Regions from separate parts of the Lysinibacillus sp. NPDC097195 genome, predicted to be linked through region 1. Evidence: riboswitches for the same ligand, from Rfam matches in the RefSeq annotation. Region 1 holds a riboswitch; each other region holds the start of a gene.
What was found. Region 1 has a riboswitch for lysine ahead of ACIQXI_RS01280 (aspartate kinase). Riboswitches for the same ligand answer to the same signal wherever they lie in the genome.
Positions count from the first base shown of each region.

Region 1 (3,630 bases):
CAAGGTAACATAGAGTTTTTGCTAGCCCTTATTATAGAAGCAATCTAGTACATAACGTGTCGTTTTTTCTCGAAAACTCTATCTTTACATTATCGGCGCTATTATAAGAAAATTCTAAGAAAGAAGGATTTCTATGTTAAATAATCCATCTAATACAATCTCATCATTTGGATATGAGTTAATCCGTGATCACATCCTATCTTCTATTCTCGGTAAACATGAAAATGACGTACTTTATTGGGCTGGAAAGGAACTTGCACGGAAGTTTCCTTGTAAAAGTCAAGAGGAACTTATCACATTTTTCGCAGATGCGAGCTGGGGTACTCTTGAATTAACAAAGGAATCTAGAGATGGACGTATTTTCCACTTAACGAATGAACCGACACTATTGCAAATTCATAATCGCAGTTTCAGATTAGAAGCAGGTTTTATTGCTGAACAAATCCAACAAGCAAAAGGTTACCTCACTGAATGTTATGATGAGAAGCGTGAAAAGCAACAGCTCATCACGTTTACAGTTAAATGGGATGTTAAAGAACGCATTATGCATACAATACCAAATGAATAAACTAGGATAACAGAGAGAAAGTGTTAGATTGGCTGCAATCAATCTAACACTTTTTTCTACTTTTTTTATGCTTTTCTGCCGGAATCACTGCTATTTAATTCATACTAAATAACACATAAGATAGAATCGCCAAGGTGGTATTCCCTATTCATAATGTTTATGAATTTTCGAGAATGTCCTCTGCTAAATTAAACTCGTCATGTAAGGCGTTTGCAGCGCGAATCATCTCGTCTTGTGGCACTACAACCGACACTTTAATTTCCGATGTGCTAACCATTTTCACTGCTATATCCTCCCGGCGTAAACGGTCAAACATACGAGCGGCCACTCCTGGATTTGATGCCATACCTGAGCCTATAATGGACACTTTCGCTAAACCAATTTCAAAATCAGCAAAACTAAAACCGAGTGACAATTTGCTATCTTCTAGTACACGTAAAGCATCAGCAAATTCTTCTTTTAAAATAGTAAACGATACGGATGGCTTCACACCTTCAATAATGGCTTGTACTATTATATCTACATTAATGCGATTTTCTGCCAATATCGCAAACATATCTGCTAATGATGCAGTGGAGTATGTATCATAACCAATCGTAAGGCGAATGACATCCGACTCATAAGCAACACCACGTACAATTAAATTTTTCTCCATTACAACTTCCTCCTTCAATAAAGTACCATCTATCTCATCTACGCTCGAACGGATAATAACCGGGATTTTAAATTTCTTGGCGAGCTCCACTGCCCGCGGATGTAAAATATGTGAACCTAAATGAGATAACTCAAGCATTTCATCATATGAAATCTCCATTAATTTTCTTGCTTTTTCAATATATCGAGGATCTGCAGTATAAACGCCATCAACATTTGTATAAATATCTACACGTTCTGCTTCTAATGCCGCCGCTATAGCGACTGCTGTTGTTTCAGCTCCACCCTTACCAAGTGTGGTAATATCGTGTGCGGCATTTATCCCCTGTTCTCCTGCAACGACTACAATTTGCCCTTGCTTCATATGCTCTTGCATGCGACGTACATCGATATCGTCGATACGAGCATGAAAATGTTTGGCATCCGTCTGCACACCAGCTTGCCAGCCCGTTAATGACACTGCATCATGGCCCGCCTCCTGTAAAGCAATGGCAAAAAGTGCGCTTGAAAGTTGGGAACTCGTCGACAGCAGTACATCCATCTCTCGTTTTGAAGCCTCATCTGATATTTCTCTTACCGTTTTCGCTAATTCTTTTGCGGTACGTCCCATCGCAGCAGTTACCACTACTACATGATAACCAAGCTCTTTTTTAGCTATTGCGATGTTAGCGACCTCTTGAATACGCTCGGTTGAGGCAATCGCTGGCCCGCCGAATTTCAGTACAATACTCCTCATCTTCATCATTCTCCTTTTATCGTTTCGTCTCTAGAACAGCAAAAAGGCAGCCCTCACATAACGTGAAAGCTGCCTGCAACATGTACAATAAAATAGCTTGCGCATGTGTGATAGCTCTCCGAAACGTCAAGATTCGACAGTCTTACATCTATTAAATGCAAAACCAGCAAAGTATCGGAAACAACAATACTTCACTTCGGCAAGCTCCCCTTTCACACATTATCACTGGATTTGTCCATCCTCCAATGTGTTACTATTGAATCTTGCACCTCTATCATCACTTATAATAGTGAATATTTAATTTTTACCCTTAGGAAGGTATTCCTTTGGGCATGGTAGAACATGACTACATTGCCATTTCTACAATCTACCTCAACCATAGCATATGTCTAATCCTTTGACAATGACTGTTGCTGAAAATAACTGTATATGCTGTTGGCTAAGTTTGCTGGCATCCCCGCTTCTTGTAGCGCAAGTTCACTTGCCTCACGAATTTTTTTGACAGAGCCAAAATGCTTTAATAATTGTTGCTTGCGCTTTGGCCCAATCCCTTCAATACCATCAAGAACTGATTGAATAGCATTTTTCTCATGCTGTTGACGTAAAAACGTAATGGCAAAACGGTGTACTTCGTCTTGAATGCGCTGTAGTAAATAAAAGCCGTCACTCGTTCGTTTTAATCCAATCACTTCTGGCGGATCACCAAATAACAGCTGTGATGTATTATGCTTATCATCTTTCGCTAAGCCCGCAATTGGAATGACAAGACCTAGTTCATCTTCTAGCACCTCTCGTGCCACTTCCATTTGTCCCTTACCACCATCAATTAGCACTAAATCAGGTAGTGGCAAACCTTCTTTTAATACCCGCGTGTAGCGGCGACGAATAACTTCTTGCATTGCCCCGTAATCGTCATGCTTTGCAGCAGTTCGTGTTTTGTATTTACGATATTCCTTTTTAGCAGGTTTACCATCTATAAAGACAACCATTGCTGATACTGCATCCGTCCCGTGCATATGACTATTATCAAATGCTTCAATACGAAGCGGCACTGAAATTCCCATGGCTTCGCCCAAAGCTTCACATGCACCAATTGTTCGCTCTTCCTGGCGTTCAATCAATTGGAATTTTGCTGCAACGGCGATTTCGGCATTTTTCATAGCTAATTCAACGAGCTCTTTTTTCTGTCCGCGTTTTGGCGTCAGTACTTTTACACCTAATAACTCCGTTAAAATGGCTGCATCAATAGAATGCGGAATGAAAATTTCCTTTGGTTTAATATGCTCTGGTCTTTCATAGAAGCGCCCGACAAATGTTAAAAATTCTTCCTCAACATCCTGATAAATCGGAAAAATCGATACATCTCGTTCAATCAGCTTCCCTTGACGGACGAAAAACACTTGCACGCACATCCAGCCCTTTTCAACTGCATAACCAAAAACATCTCGGTTCGTTGTATCACTGGACACAATTTTTTGCTTTTGCATAACGGTTTCGATATGGGCAATTTGATCGCGAAACTCCTTCGCACGTTCAAATTCAAGCTGTTCTGCCGCCGCCATCATTTTCTCTTCCAGCTCTTTTTTAACAGACTCAACGCCACCATTTAAGAACTTCGTCATATCTTCAATCATATCGTGATAAATTTGTGCATTAATATCTTTCACACAAG
Region 1 covers NZ_JBIWDP010000001.1:255,849-259,478, reverse strand. The annotation lists gene ACIQXI_RS01285 (YslB family protein) at 134-568, shown strand; gene ACIQXI_RS01280 (aspartate kinase) at 726-1,958, opposite strand; lysine riboswitch at 2,062-2,240, opposite strand; gene uvrC (excinuclease ABC subunit UvrC) at 2,348-3,630, opposite strand, start outside.

Region 2 (3,630 bases), on a different contig from region 1:
TTTATCAACATCACTATCTTTTGCGGACATTATAATAATTGGTATTGCTTCTTTTTCGCGAACCCTTTTTAACACTTCTAAACCATCTAATTTAGGCATCATGATGTCCAAAATAATTAAATCAAAGGATTTTGTTAAACAAGTTTGCACTGCCTCTTCACCATTTGAAACAGCTGTAACAACAAAGCCTTCCATCATTAAAAATTTTTCAACCATTTCTCGTATCGCTACATCATCTTCTACAAGTAATATATGTTTTTGCAAGTTCAAGCACCCCGTTTCTAAAAACCTTCTTTTTATTAAATAACGACTCTTATAATTATTTGTAATGATTATCCTGACTTTATATAGCTTACCATATGTTATTTTTAATTTTAATGCTGTAATAACCATATACTTGTAAACAAAAAAGCTGTCCTCTACTGATAGGACAGCCTAAAACATATAGAAAGTGCCAGGCACTCAAACAATTATTGGAGCGGAGGGCGGCGACTCCTACGGGAACAGCACAACTACGTAAGACGCAACAGACCGCGCGTATGCGAGGGTTGCGGCTTACGTTGTGCCCGTGGAAAGCGTCCGCCCGTAGCGGAAATCAACGGTCATAAACTAAAAGCTGCCCTACGCTAGTAGGACAGCTCACTTTTTACTTTTCCACTTTTAAATCGCATTTTTCTAGTGGAATCATTTTCGTTTTATGTTTAATTTTATAGCCTAACCATAAGGCAACGAACAGCGGTATACCGATATATGAAACAAGGACACCATACCAGTCAATCGAATCGCCCGTGAAAGCTGTATAGTTTTGACCAATGACAACAATCATACAGACAGTAAATGCAAACAGTGGACCGAATGGATAGAGCTTTGCTTTATATGGCAGTAAATTCGTGTCTAAACCTTGCGCTTCATACGCTCTACGGAAGCGATAATGACTAAAAGCAATACCAAGCCAGGCAATGAAGCCTGACATCCCAGAAGCGTTTAAAAGCCACATATAAACAACGCCATCTCCAAAGAATGAAGCTAAAAATGCTAAGCAACCTACCGCTAATGTTAGTAGTAATGCATAAATCGGAATGCCACGACGGCTAAGCTTTGCAAAAATTTTAGGTGCGTGGCCATCTACTGCTAATTGCCATAACATACGAGATGAAGCATATAAACCAGAATTACCTGCGGACAACATCGCTGTTAAAATAATAGCATTCATTAATGAAGCCGCAAAAGCAATGCCTAAACGGTCAAATACTAATGTAAATGGAGATACTGCAATATCTTCAGATAATAAACGTGCATCCGTAAATGGAATCAACATCCCAATGGCTGCAATCGCTAAAATATAAAATAAAATAATACGCCAAAATACAGATTTAACAGCTTTCGGAATATTTTTACCTGGATCATCCGTTTCTCCAGCAGTGATTCCTAATAGCTCTGTCCCTTGGAACGAGAAGCCTGCTGCTAGAAATATACCGAATGTTGCAAGGAAGCCGCCATGGAATGGCCCATCACTGATAAAGAAATTTGTGAAGCCAACCGGTGCTTGCCCGCCTATAATACCGAAAATCATCAATAGGCTGACGATAATAAAAACAATAACCGTTGCAACTTTTATCATTGCAAACCAATATTCACTTTCCCCATAGCTTTTTACAGACAGTAAATTAAATGTTAGGACAATCGCAATAAATATAACAGTCCAAAGTGCAGAAGAACTGTCTGGGAACCAGTACTTCATAATAAGAGAAACTGCTGCAATTTCTGCTGCAATGGTAATTGCCCAGTTATACCAGTAGTTCCAGCCAAGGGCAAAGCCAAGCGCAGGATCTACAAATTTTGTTGCATACGTACTAAATGACCCTGATGACGGCATATAAGCTGCCATCTCGCCTAAGCTCGTCATTAAGAAATACACCATAATGCCGATTAGTGCATAGGCAAGAAGTGCACCGCCTGGCCCTGCTTGTGCTATTGCGCCACCACTTGCTAAAAATAGACCTGTTCCAATAGTACCGCCTAATGAAATCATTGTTATATGACGGCTTTTTAATTCTTTTTTCAGCTCCGGTGCTTTATGACCGAGCTGATTAACTTTTATCTCACTCACATTAAAGCTTCCTTCCTTTTATAAGAGGCAAAAAAATGCCATCACATGAACGTTGTGATGGCTAAGTAAATCCTCTGTTTCTTCAAAATGATAGCGCAACACGTTGTCCAACGTGACAGTTCTGTTCCTTTCGGAGACAGCCCCAGCATGAGGTTTTCAAGTCCCCTCACACTTCGGCGATATTTCCTTTCAGCTAACATCGTTAATGCTTGTCATCTCCATTAACTTACTAATAAATACCGCGACCTCTACCTCAATACAAACATGAGGCATATAATTATTAAATTTATGATGTGTCCTAGTTTATCATACGACCTAAGACATTTCAATAAAACGATTAAAGTTCCGTATTTTGTGAATATTCAACTATTTTTATTAATGTGTTAAAGTGTTATAGTGGCTTGAATTATAATTGTTGTATCAGGGAGGTACTTATTTTGACAACAAACGAAGAATCTACGTATCCTAGCAGAAAGATTAACTGGAAGGGCACAACGCTCTTATTAGTCATCGGTGTCATCTTTCTTGCTTCGACATTACGTATGCCATTAACGGTTGTAGGGCCGATTATTTCCTTTATTCGTGAGGATCTTGGCATATCCAATGTGCTGGCAGGCTTTCTAACAACTATTCCATTGCTTGCATTTGCACTCGTGTCACCCATTGCACCAGTAGTTGCACGAAAAATGGGGCTTGAATTGACACTATTTTTATCAACGATTTTATTAGCACTAGGAATTGTGTTGCGCTCACTTGGTACAACTGGTTTACTCGTGTTCGGTACAATGATAATTGGTATTGCTATTTCATTTGGTAACGTCCTAATACCAGGGCTGTTGAAATTGAAATTCCCTTATCACGTAGGCTTACTGATGGCCTTTTTTACAATGTCTATGAACTTAACTGCAGGAATTGGCGCTGGCATTAGTTATCCAATAGCCAATGCTTCTCTTGGCTGGCAAGGTGCACTTGCTATTGCGCTAGTTCTTGTTGTAGTAACGATTGTAATTTGGATTCCTCAATTAAAAGCGAATAAACCTGAACCAACTGTAGCCTCTACGAAAACGCGTATTCCATTATGGAAATCACCCGTTACTTGGGCAGTTACTGGCGCTATGGGTTTACAATCATTATTATTTTATACAACTGCAGCTTGGATTCCCGAAATCTATATCGCACAAGGAATCGCCCCAGATCGTGCTGGGTGGATGTTCTCCATCATGCAAATTTCTCAAGTACCTATGGCTCTAGCTGTACCGATTATCGCTAGTAAAATGACATCACAACGACCTCTAGTTTTGATGTTTACTGCATTTTATGTTGTCGGCTTTACTGGCCTTGTCATGGAATGGACTAGTCTTGCGGTATTGTGGATGATATTGCTAGGATTAGCAGGCGGCGCTTCATTTTCACTTGCCATGATGTTCTTTACACTTCGTACTCGTACGGCATATGAGGCAGCTGATTTATCGGGCTTTGCCCAATCATTAGGCTATTTATTAGCCGCAGTAGGCCCTATT
Region 2 covers NZ_JBIWDP010000003.1:341,510-345,139, forward strand. The annotation lists gene ACIQXI_RS16895 (response regulator transcription factor) at 1-264, opposite strand, end outside; gene ACIQXI_RS16900 (amino acid permease) at 647-2,110, opposite strand; lysine riboswitch at 2,194-2,369, opposite strand; gene ACIQXI_RS16905 (CynX/NimT family MFS transporter) at 2,548-3,630, shown strand, end outside.
Region 2: linked by a shared signal. The riboswitch ahead of ACIQXI_RS16900 (amino acid permease) and the one ahead of ACIQXI_RS01280 (aspartate kinase) in region 1 are both predicted to bind lysine.

Region 3 (3,630 bases), 810 kb from region 1:
GTAGTTGTATCACCAAAATCTTTACTTCGTCATCCATTAGCTGCAGCAAATGCTGAGCAATTAGCAAATGGCTCATTCCAAGAAGTAATTGAGCAACCAGGACTAGGTACAAAAACAGAATCTGTTGAACGTATTGTATTAGGTACAGGTAAAGTAATGATTGACTTAGCTGACCGCGTTAAAGATGGAGAGGGCTTCGATCACTTACACATCGTTCGTGTAGAGCAACTTTACCCATTCCCAACTGCGCAAGTAGCTGATATTATTGCTAAGTATCCAAATGTTAAAGAAGTTGTTTGGGTACAAGAAGAACCTAAAAACCAAGGTACTTGGAATTACGCATTAGAAACTTTACATGAACTATCTGAAGGTAAAAAACTTCGTTATGTAGGTCGTCCTGCAATGAGCTCAACTTCAGAAGGTGATGCGGATTCTCATAAAGCAGCGCAAACAGCTCTAATTGAAGAAGCAGTTGCTGAAACGGTAAAAGTTAAATAAATCTATCATTATTACTGGAAGCTGGGCTACTTGCCTGAGGTGGTAGCCCTTTATGTGCATCATGCACGTTAATCAAAGGAGGAAATGAAAGTGGCTGAAATTAAAGTCCCTGAATTAGCAGAATCGATTACAGAAGGTAGTATTGCACAATGGGTTAAAAAAGTGGGCGACCGCGTGGAAAAAGGTGAATTCATCGTTGAACTTGAGACAGATAAAGTAAATGCTGAAATCATTTCTGAAGAAGCTGGCGTTTTAACACAAATTTTAGCTGAAGAAGGCGATACTGTTCTTGTAGGTCAAGTAATTGCAGTTGTAGAAGCTGGCGAAGGCGCTGCAGCAGCACCAGCAGCGGCAGCACCAGTGGAAGCAACTTCAGCTCCTGTAGCGGCTCAAGCTGTAGCAGCTCCAACACCAGCAGCACCAGTTGTAGAAGAAACTTCTGGCGAGCGTGTCATTGCTTCACCAGCAGCGCGCAAACTTGCTCGTGAAAAAGGCATTGATTTAGCAGCGGTATCTCCAGTAGATCCACAAGGACGTGTACGTGTACAAGATGTTGCAGCTCACGGTACAGCACCAGCAGCACCAAAAGCACAAGCAACACCAGCACCACAAGCAGTCGTTGCTGTTGACGATTCACGTGTGACAGTAGAAAAAATGAGCCGTCGTCGTCAAACAATTGCTAAACGTCTTTTAGAAGTAAAACAATCAACTGCAATGCTGACAACTTTCAATGAAGTAGATATGACAAACGTTATGGCATTACGTTCACGTAAAAAAGATCAGTTCTTTGAGTCAACTGGCTCTAAACTTGGTTTCATGTCATTCTTCACAAAAGCTGTTGTTGCGGCACTTAAAAAGTATCCTTACGTAAATGCTCAAATCGTTGGTGATGAAATTCACTTAAATAACTTCTTTGATATTGGTGTAGCTGTATCAACTGAAGAAGGTTTAGTAGTACCAGTTGTACGTGATGCTGATCGTAAAAACTTTGCTGAAATTGAAGATTCAATTGCTGACTTAGCGAAAAAAGCACGCGATAAAAAATTAGGATTAGCTGATCTTCAAGGTGGCTCATTCACAATTACAAATGGTGGCGTATTCGGTTCATTAATGTCAACACCTATTATGAACGGTACACAAGCCGCAATTTTAGGTATGCACTCAATTAAAAAACGTCCAGTAGAAGTGAATGGTGAAGTAGAAATTCGCCCTATGATGTACTTAGCACTATCTTACGACCACCGTATTATTGATGGTAAAGATTCTGTTGGCTTCCTTAAAACAGTGAAAGAATTACTTGAAAATCCAGAAGATTTATTATTAAATTCTTAATTCTATAAATTATCTATTCAAACCCTGCGAGCATAACTGTTTTGCAGGGTTTTTTCCGATGCGATTACTGGCCAAAAAAATGTATGGTGAAAGCTAATTGACTTAATGGTACTAAAGTATACTATATTCCACTATATACGAATCATAAGTATTAGCATAAATGCTTTTTATCATAATATTTTATGCATTATTGCTATCCATTCAGCACCGTGAATGCTTTAATTCTCAAGGAAATAGTCGTATGGAGGCAAGGTATTTACCTAATGTTGTCATTAGTCAGAAAAATGATAAAACTATCTTGACGAATATGCTAGCTTTATAGTAATATCTATTTATCAATTAAATAAACAAACCTCACTTTTGTAGTTGTGAGGTAGAGGCGCGGTATTTATTAGTCCATTGCTGAGTATAAGCAAGCGAAGACGTAATGGAGAAGGAAATATCGCCGAAGTATAAAAGGAGCTCGTACTTTTATGCTGGGTCTGCAGTGAATAAGTGCAGGACTGTCCTAGTAAATCTAATTCCAGTTTACTAGGTTGTGCTATCTCGGAAACATGGAAATTATAGTGAGGATTTGGGCAACTGTCAATTAAAGGTAAGACCTAAGTTCACAACTTAGGTCTTTTTTTGTACAGTTGCTTTATTTTTTTTACAGAAAAGGGGAGTTTTAGATGAAAAGAAAATGGTTGCTATTTATGTTAACGGCAATGACAGCAATTTTGCTAGCGGCTTGTGGTGCTGGCGACAAAAAAGAGAACAACACAGCTGGCGATGCTGTGAGTGAAGAAACAGGTGGAGAATTCCGCATCGGTATGGAGGCAGGCTATCCACCGTTTAACTGGACGCAGCAAGATGATGCAAATGGTGCAGTGAAAATTGCCGATAATGCAGAGTATGCAGGCGGTTACGATGTACAAATGGCAAAAAAAATCGCTGATGGATTAGGGAAAAAATTAGTCATTGTTAAATTGGAATGGGACGGTTTAGTGCCAGCACTACAGTCGAAAAAAATCGATGCAATTGTAGCAGGGATGTCTCCAACAGAAGAACGTAAACAAACAATTGATTTCACAGAAAACTACTATACTTCTGATTTTGTTATGGTGATTCAAAAAGGTAGCAAATTTGAAAATGCTAAATCAATTCAAGATTTCTCAGATGCAAAAGTAACATCACAGTTAAATACATCTAACTATAATGTGATTGATCAAATTAAAGGTGTAAAGAAGCAAACAGCGATGGAAAACTTCGCTGCAATGCGTGTAGCGCTAGAAGCTGGAAAAATTGATGGCTATGTAGCAGAACGTCCAGAAGGAATTTCTGCCGCTGCAGCAAACGATAAATTCACATTTGTATCATTTGAAGAAGGATTTGATACAGATATTTCAAATACATCGATTGCAGTAGGTTTACGTAAAGGTGATGCAAGTTTAGATAAAATTAATGAAATCTTAAAAGGCATTTCCGAAGATGATCGTCAAAAAATTATGGAAGAAGCAATTTTACAACAACCGGCAGCGCAGTAAGATAGAGGAGCTGTCTTAATGCGAAAGAATAGTATACTGATAATTTACGAGTATGCTATTTTTTCGTATCTAAGTATTGTTAAAAATATGGTTGGAGTTGAGTGCAGCCTCTATAGTAAAAATTCGTTAATTCAGTGAGGAAATCAATGTGAATAACGCATGTCTAAGAAGTATGTCACATAATTTGAACAAAGCTAAAAATTCAAATGAAGAGATGATTTCGCTAAGACATAATTGATATCAAGCAACAAACGTTGTTAGGAGGAACATCATG
Region 3 covers NZ_JBIWDP010000001.1:1,066,482-1,070,111, forward strand. The annotation lists gene ACIQXI_RS05510 (2-oxoglutarate dehydrogenase E1 component) at 1-498, shown strand, start outside; gene odhB (2-oxoglutarate dehydrogenase complex dihydrolipoyllysine-residue succinyltransferase) at 589-1,830, shown strand; lysine riboswitch at 2,197-2,382, shown strand; gene ACIQXI_RS05520 (transporter substrate-binding domain-containing protein) at 2,502-3,356, shown strand; gene ACIQXI_RS05525 (amino acid ABC transporter permease) at 3,628-3,630, shown strand, end outside.
Region 3: linked by a shared signal. The riboswitch ahead of ACIQXI_RS05520 (transporter substrate-binding domain-containing protein) and the one ahead of ACIQXI_RS01280 (aspartate kinase) in region 1 are both predicted to bind lysine.

Region 4 (3,630 bases), on a different contig from region 1:
ACAGCGATTACAACCATTTCTTTAATCATCATGGCGACGGTGCAAATTGCCGGTTATAACGGATTAATGATCTGGTTACCATCAATGTTGCAACAGTCACAAGGTTTATCTGTTTCTGGCTCTGCTCTTTGGACAATTAGTACAGCGGTAGGTATGATTATAGGGATGTTATCTTTTGGTATATTTTTAGATCGATTTGGTGCAAAGCGTGCCTTTGGTATCTTCCTTCTTGCTTCAGCGTGTGCAGTATTCTTATACTCTTATGCTACTGGTAGTGCAGGTGTGCTAATAGGTGGTGCAATTGTCGGCTTCTTCTCAAATGGGATGTTCGCCGGATATGGTGCGCTGATTGGTAGTCTATATCCTGTACAAATTCGCAGTACAGCAACAAACACAATATTTAACTTTGGTCGAGCGATAGGTGGTTTCTCTCCAATCCTAGTCGGCTATATTTTACAAAGCTATGATATGAAAGTTGCGATGCTTTACTTAGCAGGGTTATATTGCATTTCCTTTATCGTCATGCTGATGCTAAAAAAAGAGCATGTAGGGAATGTAAGCGAAACGATATAATGAAGTACGACCATCAATTATAGAATTGGTGGTTTTTTATGCTCTTAATGTTCAGTCGCTTGTTAAATGCATATATCGGTAAAATGGAATAGTACATGCAAAAGTTATTGTGTAAAAATGTTTTTAATGTTATTTATTTGAAGTTTTATAAGGTAAACCTTATAAAATATAGTAAAATTAAAGGTTGACATAGAAAAAACACAATACTATAATTATTTCAAACAATTAAATATGCCTCACTTTTCCGATAGTGAGGTAGAGGCGCGACAGTTTAACAGTACCTAATGGAGTCCGAGAAGACGTAGAGGTTAGGTAGAAGGAAATGTCGCCGAAGTGTATGGTGAGTTCTCGCCATCATATGCTGGGTCTGTAGCGAATAGTTGCAGGACTGTCTTCATAAACATAGCTGTTTATGAAGTTGTGCTATCTCTGTTTAGACAAACAGTGGGGAATTTTAAATGGTCCATTCATTTTTAGTTTCTAGCTTTAAAATGAGTAGGTCATTTTTTGTGTTAGACAGATTCTTTTGCACAAAGAGTCTGTTTTTTTATTTGTCTAGGCAATTCGGAATAAGAGGTATTTTGGAGGAATTATTATGGATAATACATCAACTTTATATTATGAATTTTTACCGACGGACGGTCAAAAAATCAATGTGAACCCAGATAAAACAGCATTACTTATCGTCGATATGCAACATCAGTTTATTAGCCGTGACGGGTTAGATGCGCAAGTGGCAAGAGAAAAGGGCATGTTTGAGCAGTGGGCATACTTTTTTGATCGTATCGACAATTTAACGATTCCGAACAATAAAAAGCTTTTAGAATTTTTCCGTACGAATCAATTAGAAGTTACTTTTGGACGCATTGCTTGTCATCATAAAGATGGACGAGACCGTTCTCCTGTTCAACGCCGTCCAGGCTGGAACAATATTTTATTGCCAATCGGTGATCCAGGGGCGGAGATGGTCGAAGAATTAACGCCTCTTGCTGATGAAATTGTTGTCAATAAAACGACAGATAGTGTATTAAGTGGCACGAACTATGAATTTTTATTGCGCAATATGGGCATTGAAACAGTCGTTTGTACAGGCGTTGTCACAGATCAATGTGTTGCTTCAACAGTACGAAGCTTAGCGGATGCAGGCTTTGAAGTGATTTTAGTTGAAGATGCATGTGCAGCGGCAACACAACAGCTTCATGATGCTGAAATTATGATTATGAATCAAATTTATTGCCAAGTGATGAGCACAGATGAAGTCATCGATTTAGTAACAGCGGAACTAGCTAAACGTGAATCAGTGAATGTCTGAGAGGAAATAGACTATGAGTCAAACAGCCAATGATCATACACCACAGTTAAAACGTGTTTTAACATTAAAAGATTTAGTTATTTATGGTATTGCTTTTATGACGCCAATTGCGCCTGCTTATATTTATGGCTTTGCAGCAGAATCTACAGGCGGGATGTTGCCATTAGCCTACTTGGTTGCGATGGTAGCTATGATGTTTTCTGCCTATAGTTACGGTCGAATGGCTGCGGTCTTTCCGAATGGAGGGTCGACTTATACCTATACACAGCGTGCCATTAATCCGCATTTAGGATTTTTTGCAGGATGGGCAATGTTTATGGATTATGTTTTAGTACCACTCATTGTCTTTATGGTCGGTGCGTCATATGCGAATGCACTAATACCATCTATTCCGTATTGGGCTTGGGTGTTATTCATTGCAGGTATTATTACGATTGTGAATATTTTAGGTATTGGTATCGCAGCGAAAACCAATCAAATTCTCGTGCTATTTATGGGCATTATTGTCGTAATTTTTATCATTTTTTGTGTGAAGACAATTGTCGGTGGGGAAAGTAGTACGTCGTTCTTTTCGATTGTGCCGTTCTTTAACGATGAAAAATTCGTGATGTCTGCCATTATTTCTGGCGCCGCCATGGCCTGCTTCTCGTTTTTAGGGTTTGATTCGATTACAACACTTTCTGAAGAAGCCGTTAATCCAAAAGATGATATTTGGAAGGCAGCGATTTTAGCTTGTTTAATCGGAGGAATTATTTTTATTGGGCAAGCGTATGTAGCGCAACTCGTATGGCCGGATGTGACCAACTTTAGCTCAGCTGATACAGCTTTATTTGATATAGCAGAAAAAGCCGGTGGTGCCGTTCTTGCAACGCTTTACACGGTTGCGATTATTGTATCGACAGTGACAGCTGGTTTAACAGGCCAAGCCAGTGCATCTCGTTTAATGTTTAGTATGGGGCGTGATGAAGTGCTGTCGAAAAAGTTTTTCACACACTTACATCCAAAATATCAAACACCCGTCTATAATATTTTATTAATGTGTGCGATTAGTGTTTTAGGAGCACTGTTTTTATCAGCTAATTTCGTAGCAGAATTAATGAACTTTGGTGGCCTGACAGGATTTATGTTTGTCAATTTGTCAGTGATTGTCTATTACTTTTTCCGCAAAAAAGAAAGGAAGATCATTCGCTACCTATTAATTCCTGGGCTAGGTTTTAGTATTTGTTTCTACTTATTTATTAACTTATCACCAATGACCTTAAAGATAGGCTTTAGCTGGCTAGCAATCGGCTTTATCTATGCTGTTATTACGACAAAAGGCTTCAAAAAGAAACCACCAACTTTTACAGAATTATAAAACATGCTTGCAATTAATAATAAATTAGCAAGCGCACAAGTTATTTGTAGCGAAGGCGGTGACTCCTGTAGGAAAGCACGGAACGCAGACGGGCATTTAGCGCGTCAGCGAGGGTTGCGGCTCCTGTGCTGAGCAGAAAGCACCGCCGTAGCCGACAACAACGACAAAAAAAGTGTTAGATTGAGCTAAGCAATCTAACACTTTTTCAATGTTGTCTCTAATTAATTATGTTTAAGGAAGTCTTTATCCATATAGGCTGGATTAGGATATTTATAAAAACCTTCCCCTGAAGACATGCCCATTTTCCCTAAATCGATATACTCAGCTTTAATTTTTTCCGCTATGATTTTAGCCATAGGGTCATGTTCTGCCTTCATCATATTTAAGT
Region 4 covers NZ_JBIWDP010000006.1:39,038-42,667, forward strand. The annotation lists gene ACIQXI_RS19535 (MFS transporter) at 1-573, shown strand, start outside; lysine riboswitch at 822-1,007, shown strand; gene ACIQXI_RS19540 (cysteine hydrolase family protein) at 1,169-1,885, shown strand; gene ACIQXI_RS19545 (APC family permease) at 1,899-3,242, shown strand; gene ACIQXI_RS19550 (3-hydroxyacyl-CoA dehydrogenase) at 3,464-3,630, opposite strand, start outside.
Region 4: linked by a shared signal. The riboswitch ahead of ACIQXI_RS19540 (cysteine hydrolase family protein) and the one ahead of ACIQXI_RS01280 (aspartate kinase) in region 1 are both predicted to bind lysine.